DNA from 3 places in the Janthinobacterium sp. PLB04 genome. Region 2 is predicted to be linked to each of the others. Evidence: predicted binding sites of a transcription regulator. Region 2 holds the regulator's gene; each other region holds the start of a gene.

Region 1 (4,169 bases), 3.0 Mb from region 2:
CTCCCAGCAGCAGGAAGCCGGCGATGGCCACGCCATACGCATTGATCACCCATTGCAGCCCGCCGGGCGTAAAGCCCAGACTCTGCTGGATTTGCGGCAAGGGAATCATGGTGATGGAAAAATCGAGCAAGGCAACGAATTGCGTGGTGCACAGCAACACCAGGCAAAGTTGCCGATGTGAAAGTAACATAGGAGATCCTATCGATATAGTTTTACTCGACGTCAAAAGAACGCCGCATGCCCCTATAATGCGTTTTTCCAGAGCGAAACTGAAACGATGATTTTTCGCGTACAACTATAGAAAAACTATATCGATGAAGCATCCTTTACCGCTCCAGGCGCTGCGCGCCTTTGTCGAAGTGGGCCAGCGCGGCAGCATCAAGGCGGCCGCCGAGGCGCTGCACGTGACGTCCGGCGCCGTCAGCCAGCAGATCCGCCTGCTGGAAGAGCGGGTCGGCATGCCCCTGTTTACGCGCGAACGCCAGGGCTTGCGCCTGACCGAGGCGGGCGCCATGGTCCACCCCGCCCTGCTGGGCGCCTTCGCGCAGATCGCCGGCGCCAGCCAGGCGCTGGAAGACATGGGCGCGCGCCAGACGCTGACCGTCAGCACGGTCGCCACCTTTGCCGCCGCGTGGCTGGTGCCGCGCCTGGGCCGCTTCAACCAGCGCCATCCCCATATCGAAGTGCGCGTGGAAGCGACATCCGCGCTGGTCGACCTGCGCCGCGACCGGGTCGACGTGGCCTTGCGCCACGGCCTGGGCGACTATCCGGGCTTGCAGGTGACGCGATTGATGGCGCCCGTGCTGGTGCCCGTCGCCAGTCCATCCCTGATGGCGGGCCAGCCGCCCATCGCCACGCCGGCCGATTGCCTGCGCTACCCGCTGCTGCACGATACGGACCGCGCCGACTGGCCATTGTGGCTGGCCGCGCATGGCGCCCCGGACGACAGCACGGATGCGGCGCGGGCGCGGCGCGGCTCGGCCTTCGAAGATGACTTTCTATTGATACGCGCAGCCGAGGCGGGCCAGGGCCTGGCCCTGGTGCCGCAGCTGTACGCGCAGGAGGAAATCGCCGCCGGGCGCCTGGTGCAAGTGCTGGATTTGCCCTGGCCCGCGCGCTTTGCCTACTACCTGGTGGCGCGGCCCGACGCGGCCACGCGCCCCGCCGTGCAGGCATTCATGGCATGGATCTGCGAGGAAGCGCAGGCAGTGCGCTAGAGCGCATGGCCTGCGGCCACGCACGACACCACGCCGCAGGCGGTGCTGAACGGCGCCGGTACGCCGGCGCGCCCCATGGCGATGCACGTTGCGGCCGGCAGTATGGCCAGCAACAGGGCCAGGTAGCCGATCGCCTTCAGGCGCCGCACGGACGCATTGCCGGCAACCGCGCCTGCCCCGTGTGGGTAGCCCTTGCCCGCCTCTTCGCTGCCGCTTGCCGACATTTTCGTATGCATGTCCATCTCCTCTATCCACCGTGAGCGGTCTTGCTTCACTTCTTGCTTAACTACATCTTGCTACATAAATTTATCAAATACAACAAATAAATTCACGAAAAAATCGTTTTTCTTATTCCTCGACAGGCGGAACGATGGAGGAAATATGTCCTGTCATAGTGAAAAATGGTTCACAGCAAGCTTTTCACGCCATCCATGCCCGAACCCGTATGGATTAAAATTCAATATAATCATTTTAATCGCAATATTCGTTTAAATGGCTTTTATTCGAACTGCCATCCAAGTGGCAAGCCGCCTGCCGCACGCATCCGGCCAAACTTGATGTAGATCATAATTTTTTGAACAAGCTCTTGCTACCCTGTAAAAAAATGACAGGAGCCCTGGATGAGCAAGACGCAGCCAAGCGACGCGGAACACAACATTGAACATGAGCGCCTGGGCAGCGCCTGGCAAGGCGTGCCAGTGCCCGACTATCCGGAAAGCGCACCGGAAGGCGCCACCCTGGACCTGCTGCTGAGCGCCTGGCTGGGCAAGTTCACGGGCGGCATTTCGCCTGCCGCGCTGGGCAACGCCTATGCCGACTGGCTCAGCCACCTGGCGCTCGCGCCATCGAAGCAGCAAACCCTGCTGCAGGAAGCGTGGAAGAAGATCGGCCGCTGGCAGCAGTACGCGCTGCAGTCGGCGCTGGCCGGCAGCGCCACTGAGCCGCCGTGCATCGCGCCGCTGCCGCAGGACCGGCGCTTCGACGACCCTGCCTGGCGGCGCTGGCCGTACAACCTCGTCTACCAGGGCTTCTTGCTGCAGCAGCAATGGTGGCACCGCGCCACCACGGGCGTGCGCGGCGTCTCGCCGCACCACGAAGATGTCGTCACGTTCACCGTGCGCCAGTGGCTCGACATGCTGGCGCCGTCGAACTTCCTGCTGACCAATCCCGTGGTGCAGCAAGCGGCCCTCGACAGCGGCGGCGCCAGCCTGGCGCGCGGCATGGCCCACGCGGCCGGCGACTGGCAGCGCGCCGCCATGGGAGCGCATGCACCCGATGCGCACCGCTACAAGGTGGGCCAGAACCTGGCCGTCACGCCGGGCAAGGTGGTCTACCGCAATGACTTGATCGAATTGATACAGTACGTGCCCGCGACAGAGAGCGTGCATGCCACGCCGCTGCTGTTCGTGCCCGCCTGGATCATGAAGTTCTATATTCTCGACCTGTCGCCGCACAATTCGCTGGTGCGCTACCTGGTGGGCCAGGGCCACACGGTATTCATGATTTCCTGGAAAAATCCGCTGGAAGAAGACCGCGAGTTGTCGCTGGAAGACTACCGGCAACTGGGCGTGATGGATGCGCTCGACGCCGTTGCCCGCATCACGGGCGCGCCGCAGGTGCATGCGGCCGGCTACTGCCTGGGCGGCACCCTGCTGGCGATCGCCGCCGCGACGATGGCGCGCGACGGCGATGCGCGCCTGGCCAGCCTCACCATGCTGGCCTCGCAGGTCGACTTCAAGGAGCCGGGCGAACTGTCGCTGTTCATCGACGACAGCCAGGTCAGCTTCCTGGAAGCGGCCATGTGGAAGCAGGGCTACCTCGATACGAAGCAGATGGCGGGCGCCTTCCAGCTGCTGCGCTCGAACGACCTGGTCTGGTCGCGCCAGCTGCGCCATTACCTGATGGGACAGGACGAGCAGGACAGCGACCTGATGGCCTGGAACGGGGACGCCACGCGCATGCCCTGCCGCATGCATGCGGAATACCTGCGCCGCCTGTTCCTGCACAACGACCTGGCCGAAGGCCGCTACCGCACCGCGGGCCGCCACATCGCCCTGCGCGACATCGACGCGCCCATCTTTGCCGTCGGCACCCTGACGGACCACGTGGCGCCGTGGCGCTCCGTGTATAAACTGCAGCTGCTGACCGACACGGACGTCACCTTTTTGCTCACCTCGGGCGGCCACAATGCGGGCGTCGTCTCGCCGCCGGGCCAGCCGCGCCGCAGCTACCAGCTGGCCACGCACGGCCACGATGCGCCCTATGTCGACGCGGACAGCTGGCAGCGCGACGTGCCGCACCATGACGGTTCGTGGTGGCCCGCCTGGCAAGCGTGGCTGGAAGAACGCGCGGGCGCGCAAGTGGCGCCACCGGCCATGGGGATTGCCCTGGGCGATGCACCGGGCAGCTACGTGCTGCAGACCTGACAACCGACAACCGAGGAAAACGCCATGCCCTATACGACCCTGCTGGTCCACGTCGACAATTCCCGCCACTGCGCCCAGCGCATCCGCCTGGCCGTGCGCCTGGCCGTCGCCGAAGGGGCCCACCTGATCGGTTCGGCCATGAGCGGCATCTCGCGCTACGCGTATGGCGGCGGCGTCAACGCGCTGCAGTTTGCGCCGGCGCAGATGCAGGCGCTGCGCAACCAGGCCAGCGAGGCGCTGCACGACTTCGAGCGCATCGCCCGCGAGGAAGGCCTGGGCAGCTACGAAACGCGCTTCGTCGACGACGATGCGCAAGGCGCGCTGCTGCTGCAGGCGCGCTATTGCGACTTGCTGATCCTGGGCCAGACGGATGCGCAGGATACGCCGTCGCGCGTCATCGCCGGCACGGCCGAATACCTGATGCTGCATTGCGGCCGGCCCGTGCTGATGGTGCCGCACGCGCCCTCCGCCGCGCCGGCGGGCGCCGCGCAGCATCCGCTGCTGGCCTGGAACGGCAGCGCCGAAG
Region 2 (4,169 bases):
CTTCGAAGCGCAGCCAGGCGCGCCCGTTTTCGCTCTCGGCCAGGCTGACGGCCACCACCACTTCGCCGCTCTCGGTAAACTTGATGGCGTTGCCGGCCAGGTTGACGAGAATTTGCTGCAGGCGCTGGGCGTCGCCCACGAGGCGCCGCGGCACGTCGGGCTCGACGGCGATGGCCAGTTCCAGTTCCTTTTCGCCCGCATTCATCGTCATCGTCGTGGCCAGGGTATTCATGACTTCGTCGAGGTCGAATTCGACGGGTGACAATTCCATGCGGCGCGCCTCGATCTTCGAATAGTCGAGTACATCGTTGAGGATGCCCAGCAGCGACTGGCCCGCCACTCTGACCATGGTCAGGTACTTGCGCTGTTCCGTGTCGAGCCTGGTATTGCCCAGCAAATACACCATGCCCAGCACGGCATTGAGGGGCGTGCGGATTTCATGGCTCATGTTGGCCACGAAATCGCTCTTTGCGCGGTTGGCCGCCTCGGCCCGGTCGCGTTCCTGCTCCAGCTCCGCCGCGCGCGCTTCGAGTTCCTGCTGCAGGCGGTCGCGTTCGCTCATCAGGCCATTGAACGCTTCCGTCAGTTCGCCGATCTCGTCGCGCTGCTGTACCGGCACGGGGGTGAAACGGCTGCCGCTGGTGCGCAGGGCCAGCAGGGTGTCGCGCAGGCGCACCAGCGGCGACAGCAGGCGTACGGTGACCAAGCCCAGAACAAAGGCGGCCAGCAGCGAAGCGAGGATGCTCCACAGCACCAGCCGGTACAGTACGCCATCGAACGGTTCGAAGGCATCCTCGACGGGCAGCGAGGCGGCCAGCAGCCAGTTCACGGATTTCAGGCGCTTGAAGCTGTTGACGGCCGTGATGCCGCGGCTGTTGGTGCTGACCATGCTGCCTTCGCCATCCTCCTTCAGCAGCTGGGTGGTCGTCAGGTTGGCGTTCGGCTTGCGCGGCTGCAGCAAACGGCTGGTATCGGGGTGCAGCACATAGCGCGGCACGGCGCCGCGCGTGAGGATGAAGTAATAGCCGCTCTTGCCGATCTTTTCCGAGCGCAGGCGGCCCAGCAGATTGTCCTTGTACAGGCGCAGCACGCCGATCACCACGCCGGCCACCTGGCCATCGGCGGCCAGCACGGGCGCCACCATCTGCACGATGGGCATGCCGCTCGACTTGCCCAGCATCGGCTCGGTAATCATGGGCTGGCGCGTGCGCAGGACGGTCTGGAAATACTCGCGCTCGGCGACGTTGATGCCGGCGCGCCCCGCCACTTCCGGCATGTCGGCCACGATGGCGCCATGCGCATCGAGCACCAGCACGTCGTCGAACAGCACCAGCATCGAGCGGCGCGCATAGTATTCGCGCAGTTTGGCGGGCTGGGCGATCAGTTCCGGCGGCTGCTGCCTGGCCGTCAGGGTGACAATCTGCAGCAGCATGCCCAGCTTGTCGTCGAGCTCGGCAGCGGTGCGGCTGATCAGGGATGACTGCTGGCTCAGCAGTACTCGGGTGAAGTCGTCGCGCATGTGCTGCACCTGGATCATGGTGACCAGCGCGATCATGGCGATCGAGGTCAGGCTGGTGGCCAGCGCGACTTTTGCTTTAATGCCGAGAGGCTTCATGATTTCCTTTTCAGTGCCGGGCGGCACAGGCGGCAGATAATGCTGTCAGGAATTTTCCTATCAATACCCCAGCTTGGCAAGCGCCGCCGCGCAAATTGCCCGCCCCGTATGGGCTTTTGACGATGTTGCCATATAATTAAAGGCTGGACGTCGTTTATTCGCCGAATTTACGGTGAAATTGGCATACGGCAACCCTGTATGCAGCTGTATGCAGTAAACTTGTTGTTGCATTTTCTAAAAGGTACCGACATGACTGAAGCGCTACTCACTCCCACCTTGCCCACCGTGAACGTGGAGGCGTTGCGTGCACGATGCTCGACCTGCAGCATGCATCAATTGTGCCTGCCGATGGGCCTTGATGTGGGCGACATGGATAGGCTGGACCAGATCATCGGCCGCCGCCGCAAGATCGTGCGTGGGGCCTCGCTGTTCCGCATCGGCGACTCGTTCCAGAACCTGTACGCGATCCGCCTGGGGCACTTCAAGACCTACCAGATCAATCCGGGTGGCGAAGAGCAGGTGACGGGTTTCCAGATGGCCGGTGAACTGCTGGGCATGGATGCCATCAGCGCCGACCGCCACCACTGTAATGCCGTGGCGCTGGAAGACAGCGAAGTGTGTGAAATTCCGTTTTCCAGCCTGGAACAATTGCTGGGCAATATGCCGACCCTGCTGCGTCATTTCCACCGCATGATGAGCCAGGAAATCACGCGCGAGCAAAGCGTCATGCTATTGCTGGGCAATATGCAGGCGACCCAGCGTTTTGCCGCCTTCATCGTCAACCTGGCATCGCGCTATGAAGCACGCGGCTATTCGGGCAGCAATTTCCAGCTGCGCATGTCGCGCGAGGAAATCGGCAACTACCTGGGTCTGACCATCGAAAGCGTCAGCCGCTTATTGTCGAAATTCAAGAAGGAAGGCTGGCTGCGCGTCTCGAACCGCGAGATCGAAATCCTGCAGCCGGCCAAGTTGAAAGCCATTACGGCCGGTACGGACACCTGCAAGTAACAGCACCGTCAAAACCTGCTGCGCGTCGCGCTTTGCGGCCTGCGATGCTCGCTGGATCGGCGCGCCCGTGCATAGCACAGCTGCGCTTCTCAACCACAAATCACTGCCGCTCGCGACGGTTTTCCCGGCGCTGTACGTTAAAGCTCTTCATCCGCGTGCAGCGCGATGCTGCGTTGCAGGGGCCAGGTCCAGATGCCGGACAGGCGCCACTCGCGTTTGTCGTTTTCCACCAGCACTTGCCAGCGGCTGCGCTCGAGCATCGGCAGTGCTACGGAAAAATTGCCGGCCGCATCGGGCTGCACCAGCAGCTTGATATCCTTTTCGGGCAGGGTCGCATGCGCCAGGTGCAGCTGCAGCGGCGCCTGATAGGCCTTGCCGAAGCTGTGCACGGAACCACTGAGGCGCGCTGCAGCCACGTCATATGACAGGCGCGTATCCATGGCCAGGTCGCTGGCGATCGTGTCGCGCTTCAAATCCTGGTTGATCGCCTTGCCCTGCTTGTAATAATCGCCCACCACCAGCGCATCGGGCTGCGTAAACGCGATATAGCCCATGAAGCTGCCGACGACCACGGACAGGCCGGGACCGATCATCAGCAGCCATGGCCAGCGATGCTTGTACCACGGTGCAACGGGTGCTTGCAGTTTCAGACTGTCGGACATGATATTTCTCCTGTTTGATCAGCCAGCCCCCGCATGGGGACCGGCCTTCCTGCAACTTCGTGGCGGCGGCGAGGGCACCCGGTCCCCGTCCGCCTTTCCTTGTTAACGTGGCACGATGAATACCGCGCTTTCACGCACATGCAGCGATGGATCGTCCAGCGATTGCAATTCGATCGCAATCTTGTTCGAGCCCTTCTCGCCGACGCCGTGCGGCACGCGCAGGCGGATCGGCCAGCCCAGCGTTTCCGTCGGCTGCAAGGTCACTTCTTCGCGCGTCAGCAAGGTCAGGCCCGGCAAGCCGGAAGCGCTGATTTTAAAATGCTGGCTTTGCTCGGACGTATTCATGATCTGCAGGCGGTAGACGTTTTCGATCATGCCGTCCTCCACTTCGCGCCCCATCGAACCGCGATCGCGGATCACGTCCATTTTCAGGGGCGTGCGCAGGGCCAGCGAGGTACACACGGCGATGATGATCAGGGCCAGGATGGAAGTGTAGATCAAGACGCGCGGGCGCATGGCGCGCTGGCGTATCTGCTTCGAATTGAAGTTGTTTTCCATCGCATGGTCGGTGCTGTAGCGTATCAGGCCACGCGGCCGCTCGACCTTGTCCATCACGCTGTTGCAGGCATCGACGCAGGCGGCGCAGCCGATGCATTCATACTGCAGGCCGTTGCGGATATCGATGCCGGTCGGACACACCTGCACGCACAGGGTGCAGTCGATGCAATCGCCCAGCTTGTCGTTGTTGCCGGCCTTCTTGCTCATGGCGCCACGCGGTTCGCCGCGCTTGGCATCGTAGGTGATGATCAGCGTGTCCTGGTCGAACATGGCGCTCTGGAAGCGCGCGTACGGGCACATGTATTTGCACACCTGCTCGCGCAGCC
Region 3 (4,169 bases), 630 kb from region 2:
TACCAGCAGCAGCGCCGCCAGCGCGAACAGGCCCAGCGTGATCTTGAGCGAATTGAAATAGGCGCCGGCTTGCCGTTTGATGGCGTCGATGAAAATCATCGGCACTGACTTGTCGAGTTTGCTGAAGTCGGCATGGCGCGCCACGTCGGTGGTCAGGCGCACGGCCAGATCGGTGCCCAGCGCGGCCAGTTCGCCCGTCGCCTGGCCACGGAAGTTGGCGCCCTTGAGCGCTTCGCCGAGCAGGCCGACCCTGGCGATCAGCTGTTCCTGCAGCACCTGCGTCAGCAGCACGCTGCCGCGGCGCAGAATGAATTCATTGATCCAGCGCGCCTTGCTGCGTTCCCAGTAGCTGCTGGATGTGGGCTGGTAATACATGCCTTGCACGAATGGTTCGAGCAGGCTGCGCACGCTGATGGGCTGGCCCGGGGCGATCAGCTTGACCTGCTGTTCCAGGTAGACGCGCAGCGCCGGCATCTGTGCTTCGACCACGGGCTGCAAGTCGCGCTCGAGGGCCTGGTTGACCACGCGGTGCACGCTGTGCACGGCGCCAAAGCCGGCACCGAGGAGCGGCAGCGCGAGCAGGATCAGCACATAGCTGAGCTTGGCAGCCACATGCCAGGCGCGGGGACGGCGCACCAGCAGGCATTTTCTGGCCAGCTGGTAGCAGATGCCGAGCGCCAGCACGAAGCCGGCCGCGCTGCACAGCAGCATCCACGGCAGGGCGGTCCACAGCAGTTCGCCGCCGAATGGCGCCAGGCTATTGCCCCAATTGACGAGTTGTTGGTTCATGTACATTGCTTTGATGTGGATAAACAGGCAAGTATACCCATTGTGCAACGACATGGAGCGCGCTTGGTTTCAGTGCGCCATCAGCACCGGCAAGGTCATCTGGCGCAAGATCGTTTCCGTCACGCCGCCGAGTAAAATTTCGCGGAAGCGCGCGTGGCCGTAGCCGCCCATCACCAGCAGGTCCGCATGCACTTCGGCGGCCATGGCCAGCAGCGCCGCGCCGATGTCGCCGGTGGCGATGGCCGGACGCACTTCGACGGGCACGCCATGGCGGCTCAGGTAGGCGGCGATGTCGGCGCCCGGATGGCGGGCCGGCTGTGTATGGCCGGCCGGCGGGTGCAGCAGGGCCAGCACCACCAGGCGCGCCGCGCGCAAGAGGGGCAGGGCGTGGCCGATGGCGCGCGTCGCTTCCATGCTGCCATCCCAGGCCACCACGACGGTGTTGTCGATCTGCGTGAACTTGCCGCTGCGCGGCACGATCAGCACGGGACGGGCCGCGTTCAGCATCACGTAGGGCACCAGGTCGCTCATGGCGCCGGGCAGCGCTTCGCTGTCGTCGTGCTGGCTCAGCACCGTCAAGTCGCTGTAACGGGCGCTGACGGCCATGCCGCCATCCTCATCGTCTTCGATCAGGCGCCGTTCCAGCGAGACGGTGCCGGCCTGGCGCGCCAGCGTTTCAAACTGGTCGAGGGCCTGTTCCGCCTGCCCATGCAGGGCGTTGATCTGCGCCGCCACGGCGCTGCCGCGCATGCCGCGGTTGTTTTCCAGGTAAAAGCGCGACAGGCCCGTCATGGCGGCGCCGATCAGGTGCGCCTGGTGCGCGTGCGCCAGCCGTGCCGCGATGGCGATGCGCTGCGGCGCATGGCGCGACAGGTCGGCGTGGACGAGGATGGATTTATAGGCCATGTTGTCATTCGCTAGTCAGGATGGCAACAAGGCTAGAACGGCAACACGGGCAAGTCCAGCATTGCCTTGCTGGCGGGCGGTTTTCTTATGCTGGGCTTGATGTGGGTCAAAAAAACACGGGCCATGGTCATCCGCAAGTCCACAGCCAGGAAATGTTGATCCATTTGATGTGCATCAAAATGTTTGGCCCGTCGCCAGCCATAATGGCATTGAACTCCTTGCCTTTCCAGTGGTCTGCATCGGCGCCGGCGCCATCTGTCCGGCACTTCCCTGTGTGACGCAACAACGCTGGCCGTGGCGGGAGTTCATTCTTCAAGCGGGCGCGTGGTGTTCCTCTTTCTCTGCCCAGCGCAGCCGGATGGCGGCGATGGCGGGCAGTTCCTGCACAAACAGCGCGACCAGCCGCGCATCGAAATGGCTGCCCTGTTGCGCTTGCAGATAGCCCACGGCGTCCAGTACCGACCACGCGCGCTTGTACGGGCGCACCGAGGTCAGCGCGTCGAAGACGTCGGCCACGGCGACGATGCGCCCCGCCAGGGGAATCGCTTCGCCCGCCAAGCCGTTCGGGTAGCCGCTGCCATCCCATTTTTCATGGTGCGACAGGGCGATCTCGCGCGCCAGCGCCAGCATGCCGCCTTCGGCATGTTCGCCGATGATGTCGCCGCCGATGCGCGCGTGCGTCTGCATGATGGCCCATTCGTCCGCGTCGAGCTTGCCCGGCTTTTGCAGGATGCGCTCGGGGATGCCGATCTTGCCCACGTCGTGCATGGGCGCCGCGTGCAGCAGGTCGTCAGCGGCGGCCTCGTCCATGCCGGCGGCCACGCCCAGCAGGCGCGCGTAATGGCTCATGCGGATCACGTGCAGGCCCGTTTCATTGTCCTTGTATTCGGCCGCCAGACCCAGGCGCTGGACGATCTGCAGCCGCGTTTCCTTCAGTTCGTCGATGCGCACCAGCGACAGGTGCGTGCGCACGCGGGCGCGCACGATGGCGGGACTGAGCGGCTTGGTGATGTAATCGACGGCGCCCGCTTCAAAACCACTGAGTTCGTCGCGCATGTCGTTCAGGGCCGTGACGAAAATGACGGGAATGGCGGCCGTCAGTGGCGCGGCTTTCAGCTGGCGGCAGGCGTCGTGGCCGCTCATGCCCGGCATCATCACGTCGAGCAGGATCAGGGCCGGGCGTTCCTGCTGCGCCAGTTCCAGTGCCCGCGCGCCATCCTTGGCGAACAGCAGCGCGTAGTCGTTCTGCAATATCTGGCGCAGCAATTGCAAATTGGCCGCCTCATCGTCGACGACGAGAATCACGGGCCTGGCGGGTGCATTCATGGAGACTCCGGGGCGAAGGTGTGCAGCAAGTCGTGCAGGAGCGACTGTGCCAGAGGGAAATCAAAGTCGTCGATAGCATGCCGCAGCGGCGCCAGCGCGTCCGCTTGCGCGCCCATGGCGTGCTGCAACTGTGCTTGCGCCGCGTCATCGAGTTCGCCGCGCCGCAAGGCGTGCAGCAGGGAACTGGCCGCTTGCCGGGCGGCGGGCGCGTCGATGGCAGCCGCCGTTGCCGCTGGCAATGCAGGCGGCGCCAGCCGGGCGATGGCGGCCACGGCCGCCGGCCATTGCGTCAGCAGGGCGCCCAGGATCTCGTCGAGCTGCCGCGCCGTGGCGGAGCCGGGGCTGGCGCAGCACTGCTCCAGCGCCGCCAGGCTGGCGGCCAGCTGTTCCAGGCCCAGATTGGCTGCCACGCCGCGCAGCTGGTGACTCTGCGGCAAGAGCGCCGCGTGGTCGCGGGCCTCGATGGCGGCCAGCAGGGCAGGCGGCAAGCGGGGATGCTCGCGTGCGAAACGGGCCAGCGCCGCGTGGTAGGCACTGTCGTTGCCGGCCCAGCGCTGCAGGGCGCCTGCATGGTGCAGCACCCGTCCGCCAGCGGACGCCGCCGGTTCGCCGCCATCGTCGCCCGCTTCTGCCGCCAGGCCCAGTACGCGGGCGATTTCCTGCGACAGCGCCTGCCACTCGACGGGCTTGGTGGCGAAACCGTCCATGCCGGCCGCCCGCGCCGCCTTGCGGTGCGCATCGAGCACGCTGGCCGTCATGGCGATCACGGGCACGCGCGGGCGGCCATCGCGCAGGGCGGCGGCACGGATGGCTTGCGTGGCGGCCAGGCCATCCATGCGCGGCATCTGCAAGTCCAGCAGCAGAATGTCGAAGTCGTCCTGCTGCGCCAGCTGCAAGGCTTGCGCGCCATCGCCGGCCGTCACCACCGTATGGCCGCGCTTGCCCAATAGTAAGCTCAGCAGTTCCAGGTTTTGCGGCACGTCGTCGGCGGCCAGCACGCGCAGAGGCGGCAGGCGCACGCTGCGGCGTTCGCTGGCGGGCAGTGCCGCCTGGCGTGCCGGCAGCAAGGGCAGCATGACGTGGAAAACGCTGCCGTGTGGCAAGGCGGCATCGGTCCAGATGCGCCCCTGCATCAGGGTCACCAGTTG

Evidence for each region. The regulator FNR, encoded in region 2, switches genes on or off when oxygen is low (the NO sensors DNR and NnrR bind a similar motif). The targets are predictions, from matches to a motif close to TTGATNNNNATCAA.
Region 1: LSO07_RS14305 (PHA/PHB synthase family protein) is a predicted target of FNR. The motif match lies at 1,772-1,785, and genes of this name have one in related genera.
Region 3: LSO07_RS26780 (universal stress protein) is a predicted target of FNR. The motif match lies at 1,860-1,873, and genes of this name have one in related genera.

The regions. Positions count from the first base shown of each region.
Region 1 covers NZ_CP088968.1:3,222,428-3,226,596, reverse strand. The annotation lists gene LSO07_RS14320 (MFS transporter) at 1-190, opposite strand, end outside; gene gcvA (transcriptional regulator GcvA) at 315-1,217, shown strand; gene LSO07_RS14310 (hypothetical protein) at 1,214-1,453, opposite strand; gene LSO07_RS14305 (PHA/PHB synthase family protein) at 1,838-3,643, shown strand; gene LSO07_RS14300 (universal stress protein) at 3,668-4,169, shown strand, end outside.
Region 2 covers NZ_CP088968.1:270,878-275,046, reverse strand. The annotation lists gene LSO07_RS01090 (response regulator) at 1-1,615, opposite strand, end outside; gene fnr (fumarate/nitrate reduction transcriptional regulator Fnr) at 1,865-2,623, shown strand; gene LSO07_RS01080 (FixH family protein) at 2,761-3,285, opposite strand; gene ccoG (cytochrome c oxidase accessory protein CcoG) at 3,388-4,169, opposite strand, start outside.
Region 3 covers NZ_CP088968.1:6,056,271-6,060,439, reverse strand. The annotation lists gene LSO07_RS26785 (hypothetical protein) at 1-789, opposite strand, end outside; gene LSO07_RS26780 (universal stress protein) at 859-1,695, opposite strand; gene LSO07_RS26775 (response regulator) at 2,008-3,021, opposite strand; gene LSO07_RS26770 (MHYT domain-containing protein) at 3,018-4,169, opposite strand, start outside.